3 linked regions of the Parasedimentitalea psychrophila genome follow. The protein of the gene in region 1 interacts with the protein of each later gene in a pairwise test. Links are inferred from orthologs where the notes say so. Each region holds a gene or a part of one and is shown on either strand. Other genes may lie near its edges.

What was found. Proteins that work in one complex are often made in the same cells at the same time.
Region 2: the proteins of dnaE (region 1) and dnaQ interact in binary tests that used the Escherichia coli proteins (3 or more experiments, as listed by UniProt). The link is inferred for Parasedimentitalea psychrophila from one-to-one orthologs.
Region 3: the proteins of dnaE (region 1) and rplL interact in binary tests that used the Escherichia coli proteins (3 or more experiments, as listed by UniProt). The link is inferred for Parasedimentitalea psychrophila from one-to-one orthologs.

What each region holds. Positions count from the first base shown.
Region 1 is NZ_CP127247.1:1,113,713-1,120,402, forward strand. What follows is about bases 1,107-5,185. They hold dnaE (DNA polymerase III subunit alpha), read right to left. Parts: upstream 4,820-5,185; coding sequence 1,307-4,819; downstream 1,107-1,306. Other genes in these bases: xdhA (xanthine dehydrogenase small subunit), read left to right, coding at 5,176-5,185. In the rest of the region: hisS (histidine--tRNA ligase), read right to left, coding at 1-103; QPJ95_RS05350 (SlyX family protein), read left to right, coding at 340-534; QPJ95_RS05355 (nuclear transport factor 2 family protein), read right to left, coding at 599-1,030; more of xdhA, read left to right, coding at 5,186-6,555; xdhB (xanthine dehydrogenase molybdopterin binding subunit), read left to right, coding at 6,552-6,690. UniProt on the Escherichia coli protein: DNA polymerase III is a complex, multichain enzyme responsible for most of the replicative synthesis in bacteria. This DNA polymerase also exhibits 3' to 5' exonuclease activity. The alpha chain is the DNA polymerase catalytic subunit.
Region 2 is NZ_CP127247.1:1,622,356-1,625,495, forward strand. What follows is about bases 1-2,999. They hold dnaQ (DNA polymerase III subunit epsilon), read right to left. Parts: upstream 1,862-2,999; coding sequence 1,139-1,861; downstream 1-1,138. Other genes in these bases: QPJ95_RS07820 (FxsA family protein), read left to right, coding at 19-516; secB (protein-export chaperone SecB), read left to right, coding at 585-1,076; coaE (dephospho-CoA kinase), read right to left, coding at 1,854-2,447; QPJ95_RS07840 (shikimate dehydrogenase), read right to left, coding at 2,444-2,999. Outside these bases: more of QPJ95_RS07840, read right to left, coding at 3,000-3,140. UniProt on the Escherichia coli protein: DNA polymerase III is a complex, multichain enzyme responsible for most of the replicative synthesis in bacteria. The epsilon subunit contain the editing function and is a proofreading 3'-5' exonuclease.
Region 3 is NZ_CP127247.1:2,098,680-2,101,735, forward strand. The notes cover bases 142-3,056. They hold rplL (50S ribosomal protein L7/L12), read left to right. Parts: upstream 142-1,370; coding sequence 1,371-1,742; downstream 1,743-3,056. Other genes in these bases: rplA (50S ribosomal protein L1), read left to right, coding at 142-377; rplJ (50S ribosomal protein L10), read left to right, coding at 771-1,289; rpoB (DNA-directed RNA polymerase subunit beta), read left to right, coding at 2,020-3,056. Also shown: more of rplA, read left to right, coding at 1-141. UniProt on the Escherichia coli protein: The binding site for several of the GTPase factors involved in protein synthesis (IF-2, EF-Tu, EF-G and RF3). Is thus essential for accurate translation.

The DNA of each region.
Region 1 (6,690 bases):
CCTGCAGCATTTCGGTGCGCTGAGTGACCTCAGCCCCAAAATAGTCGCGAAACCCCTTCGGCGTCTGGGCCTTGGGGCGTGGGGCTTTCTTTTGCTTGGCCATGGGTCATGGTCCCTCTGGATGTGTTGTCGCGCGGGGTTTAGCCGATGCGTGGTACAGGAGCAAGGTATTGGCGGCCGCGTTCCCACGCCACGGACCAGATCCATTTTTCATCTGGCCTTAAATATCCCCGCCGGAGGCCTGCCGGTTTTGCCAAAAACCTGCAATCTTCTGGGCGCGACCATGGACCACCCCAATCCAACGCCCTATGACAGCCTCAACGCCCGTAGGAGAGCCCGATGCAAAACCTCGAAGAACAAATCGCCCACCTGACCCGCACGGTCGAAGACATCAGCGACGTGATGGCGCGCCAGCAGACTGAGATTGCCACCCTAACCCGCCGGGTACAGATGCTAATGGAGCGTGAGGCGGGCCGGGAAGAAAGCGGCGGCGGCAGCGCCACCTTTGGCAATGAACGCCCACCGCATTATTAACTCCGCTAAGGTATAGAACAGCTTGCCATCCTGAATTGCAGAAAGTTGCGCCGCGGGCGTGACCTCAGGCCCAGCTCAATTTCTGCCCGGTCAGGCAAGCCATCAAAGCATCTTCCGGCAACTGGCCAAGTTGTTCGAACAAGGTGAACGCATCAAAGTTGGTCGTCATTTCAATAAACTGATTGTTCTTAACCCGCGCCATCATCGAGCCACCAACTGAAACCGGGGTGATTCCATAGGGGCCATCAGCTGTCATGACATAGTTAGCTGAACACCAGTCACCGTCCTCGATGAACCGGGTGATATCAATCTCAAATGGGCCTATGAGTTGATGAACAATTTGTATCAACTCCGGGAGTTCGTTACGTGGGGCAAGAAACCCATCGAAAACAGTGTCCACATTAATTTCAGGCGAAAGCAAGACATCCAGTGCCGAGGCATCCCCGGCAACCCAGACCTGGGAAAACCAGCTCTGCAACAGTTTGAATTTCGTCATAGTCACTTCTTTTTAACACCCGTCACATGGGGATGCGTCGGAACTCACCTAAGGTACATGGCACATATACAATTGCTTTAACCATCTCCCGGGCTTTAATAAAGGCTGGTGAGCATCTTTTGTTCAACGGTTTTCCCATCACAGGAATATCCGGTGCGGAGTTCCCAGCTCGGCAGCCTCGGGCCACGTCCCCAAAGGTCAGACACCCCCCTATTTGTCACCCACACCCCTATTTGTCACATACGGGCCTATTCAAATACGGGTGGAGGCAAGCCCTCAGATCTCCTCAACATCCAGCACCCCGTCCAGCGATTTGATGGCGCCCTTGATCTGCGGGTTGATGGGGAAATACTGGCCCAGGTCCAGTTCCACATCGCCCGGTAATGTCGGGTCCTGCAGATACATCAGCACTTCACCCCGGTTGGCGTTCTTGGCGGCGGCGCGCGCCTCCTCCAGCACCGTGGCTACGGTTGCGACCGCAGCGGCCTCGGTGATATAGACCCGCAGGCTGCTGGCTCCGGCATCCGACACCGCGGCGTCAATGGGACCGACGGATCGGGCCAGCAGTTTCAGCTGATCGCTCTCCATCGTGGCCTCGGCACTCAGCACCACCTTGGCACCGGTCTCCAGATGTTCGCGGCTTTTCTCCAGCGCCTCGGAAAACAAGGTCACCTCAAAGCCGCCGGTGGTGTCCGACAGCTGGGCAAATGCAAAGCGATTGCCGCGCGCTGATTTGCGTTCCTGCCGCCCGGCAACAACCCCGGCCATCTTGGCCAGGAACGGGCCGCGCCGCGCCTTCTCCATCACCTCGTCCAGGGTCATCACCCCCTTGCGTTTCAGCGCCGGCATATAGTCGTCCAGCGGATGGCCGGACAGGTAAAACCCAATCGCCTTGAATTCCTCGCTCAGCCGCTCGGCCGGCAGCCAGTCCGGGGTGCCGGACAGCCGAGGCTCCGGCAGATCATCGCCGGCCTCGCCAAACAGCGACACCTGGTTAGAGTTCTTTTGCTCGTGGATCGCGGCGGAATAGCCGACCAGCCGCTCCAGACTGTCAAACACCCGGCGGCGGTTGGGGTCCAGCTGGTCAAAGCCACCCGCCCGCGCCAGCATTTCCAGGGGCCGCTTGCCGACCTTTTTCAGGTCCACCCTTCGGGCAAAATCATACAGCGTCGCAAAGGGCCGCTCAAAGCCGTCAACCCGGCGGGCCGCAGTGATCAGCCGCATCGCCTCGACGCCGACATTTTTCAGCGCGCCCAGCGCATAGATCAGCTCGCCCTTGATCACGTTGAACGTCGCCTCAGAGCGGTTCACGCAGGGTGGCACATAAGGCAGACCCAGCCCCTTCTTGACCTCTTCAAAATAGACCGCCAGCTTGTCGGTGAGGTGGATATCGCAGTTCATCACCCCGCCCATGAACTCAACCGGGTGGTTCGCCTTCAGCCAGCCGGTCTGGTAGGACACCACCGCATAGGCCGCCGCGTGGCTTTTGTTGAAGCCGTAGTTGGCGAATTTTTCCAGCAGATCGAAAACCTCAGAGGCTTTCTTGGCCGGAACGCCGTTTTCCATCGCGCCTTTTTCGAACTTGGGGCGTTCCTTGGCCATCTCAGCGGCGATCTTCTTACCCATAGCGCGGCGCAGCAGATCCGCACCACCCAGCGAATAGCCCGCCATCACCTGGGCAATCTGCATCACCTGTTCCTGATAGACGATAATGCCCTGGGTTTCGGCCAGCAGATGGTCGATCAGCGGGTGTACGGACTCGATCTTTTTGAGCCCGTTCTTGACCTCGCAATAGGTCGGAATGTTCTCCATCGGGCCGGGACGGTACAGCGCCACCAGCGCCACGATGTCCTCGATGCAGTTGGGTTTCATCCGCTTCAGCGCATCCATCATGCCGCTGGATTCCACCTGGAACACCGCCACCGTCTTGGCCGCCGCGTACAGCTTATAGGTGGGGATATCATCCAGCGGGATGGCGTTGATCTCGTTCACCCCGCCTTCGGGGGGATCATAGAGCTGGCTGCCGTCGGCGGCGATATGCAGATCGCGGCCCTCGCCCTTGATCAGATCCACCGCGCTTTGGATAACCGTCAGGGTTTTCAGGCCCAGAAAGTCAAACTTGACCAGCCCGGCCTGCTCCACCCATTTCATGTTGAACTGAGTGGCGGGCATGTCAGAGCGCGGATCCTGGTACAGCGGTACCAGCTCGTCAATTGGACGGTCGCCAATCACCACCCCCGCCGCGTGGGTCGAGGCATTGCGCAGCAGGCCTTCGACCTGTTGGCCATAGGTCAGCAACCGGTTCACAACTTCTTCGTTGCGGGCCTCTTCGCGCAGGCGCGGTTCTTCCTTCAGGCTGTCGGCAATCGACATCGGCTTGACGCCTTCAACCGGGATCAGTTTGGACAGCCGGTCCACCTGCCCGTAAGGCATCTGCAAAACCCGGCCAATGTCACGCACCGCCGCCTTGGACAGCAGCGCTCCGAAGGTGATGATCTGCCCGACCCGGTCGCGGCCATATTTCTGCTGCACATAGCGGATCACCTCTTCGCGGCGGTCCATGCAAAAGTCGATGTCAAAGTCGGGCATCGACACCCGCTCGGGGTTCAGGAAGCGCTCAAACAGCAAGGAATAGCGCAGCGGGTCAAGATCGGTCACGGTCAGCGCATAGGCCACCAGCGACCCCGCCCCCGAGCCCCGGCCCGGCCCCACCGGAATGCCCTGTTCCTTGGCCCAATGGATAAAGTCGGCAACGATCAGGAAATAGCCAGGGAATCCCATGCCCTCGATGATGTCGAGCTCAAAATCCAGCCGTTTCTGATAGTCCTCAAGGCTGACTGCATGGGGGATCACCGCCAGACGGTCCTGCAGCCCCTCATTGGCCTGACGGCGCAGCTCGGCGACCTCATCATCGGCAAACTTGGGCAGGATCGGGTCGCGGCGATAGGCCATGAAGGCACAGCGTTTGGCAATCTCCACCGTGTTCTCGATCGCCTCGGGCAGATCGGCAAACAGGGTGACCATTTCCTGCTGGCTTTTGAAATAGTGTTGCGCAGTCAGGCGGCGACGGCCTTCGGCCTGATCCACATAGGCGCCCTCAGCGATACAGATCAGCGCGTCATGCGCCTCGTACATCTCGGTCTTGGGGAAATAGACATCATTGGTGGCCACCAGCGGCAGATCCATCGCATAGGCCATCTCGATATGGCCGCGCTCTGTCGCCTTTTCCGCCTGCGGCTGGCCGCCCTCACCGGGGTGACGCTGCAGCTCCACATAGAGCCTACCTGGAAAAATTGACTTCAACCGCTGCATCAGATCCTGGGCGGCTGGCAGCTGGCCCTGTTGCAGCAACATGCCAATCGGCCCGTTAGGACCACCGGACAGGCAAATTAAGCCAGCGGAATACTGTTGCAGCTCGTCCAGTGTCACCTGTGGCAGCTGGTGCCCCTTGTCCAGATACAGACAAGAGTTCAGCTTCATCAGGTTTTCATAGCCGACCTCGGACTGTGCCAGCAGAACCAGTGGGGCCGGTGTCCTTGGCTTCTCGCCCGGGGCCGCCTGCTGATAGGTAAAATCCACCTGACAGCCCAGGATCGGCTGGATGCCCGCGCCGGACAGCGTGACGGAAAACTCCAGTGCGGCGAACATGTTGTTGGTATCGGTCACCGCAATGGCCGGCATCTCTGCGCCCTTGCACAGATCGGATAGCTTTTTCAGCCGCAACGCCCCCTCTAACAGGGAGTATTCGGTATGGGTGCGCAGGTGAATGAATCGGGGAGAGCTGGTCATGGGCTCAAGCTACCCCAATGACAGGAGGGTGCGAAAGCTGATTATCGGCGGCCGGCGACCATTCCTTTGGCGCGACAATGGCCGTTATTGTTCTGAAAAATTTGAAAGTCCTTTTTTGCCTCAAAACAGCAAAATGGCATCAATCTGCTGAAAACAAACAAAAACACCGAGAATAGGTGACTATTATAGATAGCATCCGCTTAGAGTACGGGTTCAAGCCGCACGACTTTTCCTTGCCAGACCAAGGATCTGCTTTCTAGGCTGTTATCAGCAAGCCATTATGCCCGCCTCTTCTTCTACGTCGCATCGAAGGAAGGCACTCTCGGCAAAACACTGTAACGCGACGGGTTACGACAATGGAGATCACCTTTCATCTCAACGGTGAAGAGGTCACGCTTTCGGGCGTTTCGCCAACAACCACACTGCTGGACTGGCTGCGCGAGGACCGCTATCTGACCGGCACCAAGGAAGGCTGCAACGAAGGCGATTGCGGTGCCTGTTCGGTGATGGTGACCGATGATCGTGGCGCCAAGGCGCTGAACGCCTGCCTGTTGTTTCTGCCTCAACTGAACGGCAAGGCCATTCGCACCGTCGAAGGTGTCAGCGGCCCCGATGGTGAGCTGCACCCGGTGCAGCAGGCGATGATCACCCATCACGGCTCGCAATGCGGCTTCTGCACCCCCGGCTTTGTGATGTCGATGGTCACCGCGCATAACAACGGCGCCAAAGATCACGACGTGCAACTGGCTGGCAACCTGTGTCGCTGCACCGGCTATGCCCCCATCATCCGCGCCGCCGAGGCGGTTGAGGATATGCCGGTTCCGGCCTGGGTCGCCAAAGACGCCGCGGTGCGTGAACCCGCGCCTGCGGCGCAGAACCACACACCCTACGCGCCCCGCTCAAGTGATGAGCTGGCTGCGGCCTATGTGCAAAACCCGCAGGCGGTGCTGATTGCAGGGGCCACCGATGTGGCGCTCTGGGTGACCAAGGGATTGCGCGATCTGGAAGATGTCATTTTCCTGGAGGGCTGCACTGATCTGAAGCAGATCGAGATCTCCGATGATCAGGTCCGGCTGGGCGCGATGGTGGATATGAACGCCATGCGCGCGGCAATCGCGCCACTGCATCCGTCTTATGGCGAGATGATCCGCCGCTATGCCAGTCAACAGGTGCGCGGGGCGGCCACCCTGGGCGGCAATATCGCCAATGGCTCCCCCATTGGCGACAACCCACCCGCCCTGATCGCCCTGGGCGCGACCTTGCATCTGCGCCAGGGCGACACCCGGCGATCATTGCCACTGGAGGATTTCTTTGTTGCCTATGGCAAGCAGGACCGGTTGCCCGGCGAATTTGTCGAGGCGGTGAGCTTTGCCCGTCAACCCGACAGCCTGCGCTGCTATAAGCTGTCGAAACGGTTTGACCAGGATATTTCCGCCGTGCTGGGCGCCTTTAACGTCACCATCGTGAATGGCACTGTCACCGGCGCCCGCATTGCCTTCGGCGGCATGGCGGCGACCCCGAAACGCGCCTCACATGTTGAGGCAGCACTGCTGGGTCAGCCCTGGACCCCAGCGACGGTCCGCGCAGCGCAGGCCGAGTTTGACAAGGATTTCACTCCGATGAGCGACATGCGGGCCTCAGCCCGGTACCGGCTGGAAACTGCGCGCAACCTGCTGGCGCGGTATTACGCCGAGCTGAACGGCGACACCGTTTCAGTGCTGGAGGTGGTGCTATGAGCATCCTATCGAAGACAGGCCCTGTTGCGAAGCCCCTGCCCCATGATGCCGCCAAGCTGCATGTGACGGGCGCCGCACGATATGTGGATGATATCCCGATGCCCGCAGGTTGCCTGCATTTGGCCTTTGGGATTT
Region 2 (3,140 bases), 510 kb from region 1 along the record:
GTGACAAGGAATCCATTCATGTACCTGCTTCTGGCCTTTCTTTTGGTGCCAATCATCGAAATTGCCCTGTTTATTCAGGTCGGTGGGATCATCGGCCTGTGGCCGACACTGGCCATCGTTGTTTTGACCGCAGTACTGGGCACCTGGCTGGTAAAATCCCAAGGTCGTATGGCGTTAGGGAAATTGCAGAGCTCGTTTCAGCAGCTTGATGACCCAACCGAGCCACTGGCGCATGGGGCGATGATCCTGGTGGCCGGCGCTTTGTTGCTGACACCGGGGTTCTTCACCGATGCCGTTGGCTTTTCTCTGCTGATGCCACCGGTACGGATGGCTGTTTTTCGGTTTTTGAGCGCGCGCGTCACAATGGCACAGTTCCAAATGGGGGCTGGTGCGGCCCAGTCGCGTCGCAATCCTGGTCAGCAGGGCGATATTATCGACGGCGATTACCAGGATGTAACGCCCAAGAAACCTCGTCAGGGTCCTTCGGGCTGGGTGGATGGCCCCGACCAAGGTTGACCTGACCCGTTGAGGTGCAGGTGCCAAACTGATATGCACAGAAAAAATAATATTTCAGGAGTAGTTCCATGGCCGAAAACGGCGCAATCGAAGGCGCACAGCCACAAGTTCAGATGAAAGTTCTGGGCCAGTTTATTCGCGACATGTCATTCGAAAACGTAATGGCACAGAAGGGCACTGGCACAGAAGCCCAGCCCGACGTCAGTGTTCAGGTCAATTTGGATGCCAAAAAGCGGACAGCTGAAAACCAGTATGAGGTGATCACCAAGCTGATCATCCAATCCAAAGTCAAAGAAACCGGCGATGTCCTGTTTGTATTTGAGCTGGAATATGTCGGTATTTTCAACATCGAAGGTGTGCCCGAAGACCAGTTGCACCCTTTCTTGCTGATCGAGTGCCCACGCATGTTGTTCCCGTTCCTGCGTCGCATCGTTTCAGATGTAACCCGCGACGGTGGTTTCCCGCCACTGAATCTGGACAACATTGATTTCGTTGCAATTTACCGCAACGAACTGGCTCGCCGTCAGGCCGAAACAGCCGCTGAGCAGCCAACCCAGTAAGCGCCGGTATTATCCGGTACGACCTCAAAACGCCGCTGATCCGTCAGCGGCGTTTTTTGATGTCACGCTTTCCAAAGGGCATCTTCATCCATTTTCCCCACAAACACATCGTGGGCCGCCTGTTCCTCCTCAGTTAGCAGGCTCTTTAACGGAACTGGCCGCGCTGCCGGGCGCCAGTCTTCCTGTGCGCCAGCTGAGGTGGTGGAGGTATTTGTTGCCAGACCAAAATCTGGCTGCCGCCCACCGATCAGCTCTAGATAGACCTCGGCCAGAATCTCGGAATCAAGAAGCGCGCCGTGCAGAACCCGGTTTGCGTTATTGATATTGAACCGACGGCAGAGCGCATCCAGCGTTGCCGGCGAGCCGGGAAATTTTTTGCGCGCAATGGCCAGAGTATCCAGCGCCTGCGCCATCGGAAGTTCTGGCAACCCCATCCGGCGAAGCTCGGCGTTCAGGAACTTCATATCGAAGCTGGCGTTGTGGATCACCATCGTGGAATCGCGCACAAAATCCAGGAAGCCCTGACCCACCTTGGCAAACAAAGGCTTGTCTTTCAGGGTGACGGCGCCGGGGCCCGGAGGCTGCGGCGGCTCCAACAGATCAGGGCCAATTCCATGTACCCCAAATGCCCCAGCCGGCATGGATCGCTGGGGGTTGATATAGACATGGTATGTCTCGCCTGTGGGCATATGGTTCCACAATTCGACCGCGCCGATTTCGACAATACGGTCGCCGGAAAATGGATCAAACCCGGTGGTTTCAGTATCCAGAACGATTTCACGCATTTGCTATCTTCTCCCGGACATCGGCAAGGATCCGCGCCACCTGCGCCCGCGCATGATCCAGCGTATCGGTGACAATCACATAGTCAGAGCGGGCGATCTTGTCTTCAATTGGCAGCTGCTTATGGCGGATTTGCAGAAATTGCTCAACACTCATCGTGCCACGCGCAAGAACTCGGCTTTGCTGGGTTTCTGCGTCGATCATCACACAGGCCACAGCATCCATTTCTTGGTTGCCGCCGATTTCAAACAGCAGCGGTATATCAAAGACCAGTATATCAGATTTGGCGGCTCTGCGAAAATCATCCCGGTCCTGCGCCACCAAAGGGTGCACGATGGATTCGATCCTTGATAAGACCTGAGGGTCCTTGGCTATCAGCTCTTTCAGCCTCATCCGGTCCACCTGGCCCTGTTTGATCGCATCCGGAAACCAGGCCTGCATCGCAGAGACAGCCGCTCCACCCTTGGCATATAGCCTGTGCACGGCGGCATCCGCATCCCAAACGGCACAGCCCGCGGTGGCAAACAGCCCAGCGGTGGTGCTTTTGCCCATCCCAATGGACCCGGTCAACCCCAGATTGAAAGTCATCTCAGTGCCGCAGCACGGGCGGCATTGTCCACTTCGGGACGCTGACCAAACCAGCGTTCAAATCCGGGCACAGCCTGATGCAACAACATGCCCAGACCATCGACCGTAGTACAGCCAATCTCCTCGGCGTATTGTAGCAATTCGGTCTTCAGCGGCGTGTAGACCAAATCCGTGACCACGGCACTGGATTGCAAACCGTCCAGCGGCACCCGAAGACGCGGCTTACCGGTCATGCCCAGGGATGTTGTATTGACCAAAAGCGCCGCCTCTTCGATCACATTTCCAGCCTGCACCCATTCCACAACCCGCAGGCGGGCGCCAAATTCCTGTTTCAACTGATCGGCGCGCGCCCGGGTGCGGTTTGACAGGATCACTTCTGACACACCGGCCTCCAGCAGCGAGGCAACCACTGCGCGACAAGCCCCACCTGCCCCCAGAACCACCGCCGGGCCTGATTCAGGATCCCAGTTCGGCGCCGCCTGAACAAGGTTGGTGATAAATCCATAGCCATCGGTATTGTCGGCCAAGATCGTGCCGTCCTTGCGGAAAATCAGCGTATTCGCCGCACCAATCAGCGTTGCCCGATCAGTGACCTGATCGGCAATCGACATCACTCTCTCTTTATGAGGGATGGTCACATTTGCACCGACAAAACCCATCTTGGGCATGGCTCGAATCACCTCTTCGAGATCC
Region 3 (3,056 bases), 980 kb from region 1 along the record:
CCATCGATTTCGATCGTTGCATTGCCACTCCTGACATGATGCCCATCGTTGGTCGTCTGGGTAAGGTCCTGGGCCCACGCAACCTGATGCCGAACCCCAAAGTCGGCACTGTGACCATGGATGTGAAAGCAGCCGTGGAAGCAGCCAAAGGTGGCGAAGTTCAGTTCAAAGCTGAAAAAGGCGGCGTTGTGCATGCTGGTGTTGGCAAAGCGTCATTTGACGAAGCCAAGCTGGTTGAAAACATCCGCGCATTTGTGTCGGCTGTGGCCAAGGCCCGTCCATCGGGTGCCAAGGGTGCTTACATGACCAAAATCGCACTGTCCTCGACCATGGGTCCGAGCGTCACTGTTGAAGTGGATAACGCTGCTGCCGAATAATTTGGCAGAGGCGACAAGATTTGGGCCCGGAATTGCTGACGCGATTCCGGGCCCTTTTTGCTGCCTTGGCGAGGCCCGGTGGGGATTATGAGTTTGCATCTCGCCGGGATCGAATTTTGCACTTGGATTATACCTAAAATCCTCTTAGGAACGGTGTTGAAGTGGAGCGTGCGATTCGTCGCGCGCTTCACTTCGTTTCGTCCAAGATGGTGGGTGACCCTTAATCGGGGTCTTAATTTCCCTCCTGAGACGGGAAAGACAAAAAAGATCGAGGACTTTCAAACCCTCGGGCGATTTTTGGCTCACCCCGTAATTACGGACCCGAACGCTGGGCTTTTCAAAGCCTGGCAAACTTGAGCCGGGATGTCTGACATCCCAAACTTGGAGAGAACTGTGGATAGAGCCCAGAAAGAGAAATTGGTCGACGAACTCGGCCAGATCTTCGAAAGCTCTGGCGTTGTTGTGGTATCACACTACGTCGGTCTGACAGTTGCTGATATGCAAGATCTGCGCGCCCGGGCAACCGAAGCGGGTGGAGCTGTGCGTGTTGCCAAAAACAGGCTCGCCAAAATCGCCCTCGAGGGAAAGTCATGTGCAAGCATTTCTGACCTGCTGACAGGGATGACCGTTCTGACCTATTCCGAGGACCCCGTGGCAGCTGCCAAGGTGGCCCAAGGGTACGCAAAAGATAACAAAAACTTTGTTATCCTTGGCGGTGCAATGGGTGAGAATGCTCTGGACGTTGCCGGCGTTGAAGCCGTGTCGAAAATGCCTTCGCGCGACGAGCTTATTGCTCAGATCGCAAGCTGTATCGGCGCACCTGCTTCCAACATCGCTGGCGCAATTGGCGCACCTGCAAGCAATATCGCAAGCATCCTTTCGACCATCGAAGAGACGGCGGAAGCTGCGTAAGCGGTTGGCACTGAATGACCGATGTGGGGCATCTGCCCTGGCGTTGGAAAAAACACACTGATAACGGAAAGAGCTGATAACATGGCTGATCTGAAAGCACTCGCAGAAAGCATCGTGGGCCTGACCCTGCTGGAAGCACAAGAACTGAAAACCATCCTCAAGGATGAGTACGGCATCGAGCCCGCCGCTGGTGGCGCCGTTGTTATGGCTGCAGCTGGCGACGCTGGTGCATCCGAAGAAGAAAAGACCGAATTCGACGTCGTGCTGAAGAGCGCCGGCGCATCGAAGATCGCTGTGATCAAAGAAGTTCGCGCGATCACCGGTCTGGGCCTGAAAGAAGCTAAGACTCTGGTCGAAGCAAACGGCAAAGTCAAAGAAGCTGTGTCCAAGGACGAAGCTGAAGACGTTAAAGCCAAGCTGGAAGCAGCTGGCGCCGAAGCTGAAGTGGTCTAAGCAACCGCTTCAGGGGGCTTGGGTCGGTATTCTCCTCGGGGGATCCGGCTCACACTCTCGGAAATTTGGCTGGGCCCGGAAATTCCGGGTCCAGCCGAACCTGTCTTAGTAAGGACCTGGATTGCGGGTTTTTTCTAAGGCGAGGTTATATGGATCGGGAGGCCGCCATTCGGGACGGTGGCCATGAATTGATCCGACCACGCTGTCTCGTATGGGCAAGGTGCCGGAACCCGGCGGCATCCTTGACCGGTGAGAACTTGAAAAGGTGACATCTGACATGGCTCAATCGTTCCTTGGCCAGAAACGTCTTCGTACATACTACGGCAAAATCCGCGAAGTGCTGGAGATGCCGAACCTCATTGAGGTGCAGAAATCTTCTTATGATCTTTTCCTGCGCTCGGGTGATGAACCCCAGCCGATGGAAGGTGAAGGCATCAACGGCGTGTTCCAGTCGGTCTTTCCGATCAAGGATTTCAACGAAACCTCCATTCTGGAGTTCGTGAAATACGATCTGGAGAAGCCCAAGTACGACGTCGAAGAATGCATGCAGCGCGACATGACCTATGCGGCTCCGCTAAAGGTCACCCTGCGTCTGATCGTGTTTGATTTCGACGAAGACACCGGTGCAAAATCGGTCAAAGACATCAAGGAACAGGATGTGTTCATGGGCGATATGCCCCTGATGACACCCAATGGTACCTTTGTCGTCAATGGCACCGAGCGGGTGATCGTCTCGCAGATGCACCGCTCTCCTGGTGTGTTCTTTGACCACGACAAAGGCAAAACCCACTCCTCGGGTAAGCTGTTGTTTGCCTGCCGCATCATCCCGTATCGCGGCTCATGGCTGGACTTTGAGTTCGACGCCAAGGACATCGTCTTTGCCCGTATCGACCGTCGTCGCAAACTGCCTGTCACCACCCTGCTCTATGCTCTGGGTCTGGACCAGGAAGGCATCATGGATGCCTATTACGACACCGTCAGCTACACTCTTGAGCCGGGCCGCGGTTGGGTTACCCCGTTCTTCCCCGAGCGTGTACGTGGCACCCGTCCGACCTATGATCTGGTTGACGCCAAGACCGGCGAAATCATTGCCGAATCCGGCAAGAAAATCACTCCGCGCGCAGCCAAGAAGCTGATCGACGACGCGGCTATTGCCGATCTGCTGGTTCCATTCGATCACATTCTTGGAAAATATGTCGCCAAGGACATGATCAACGAAGAAACCGGCGCTATCTATGTCGAGGCCGGCGATGAGCTGACCCTAGAGCATGACAAGTCCGGCGAACTCATTGGTGGGTCCCTCAAAGACCTGAT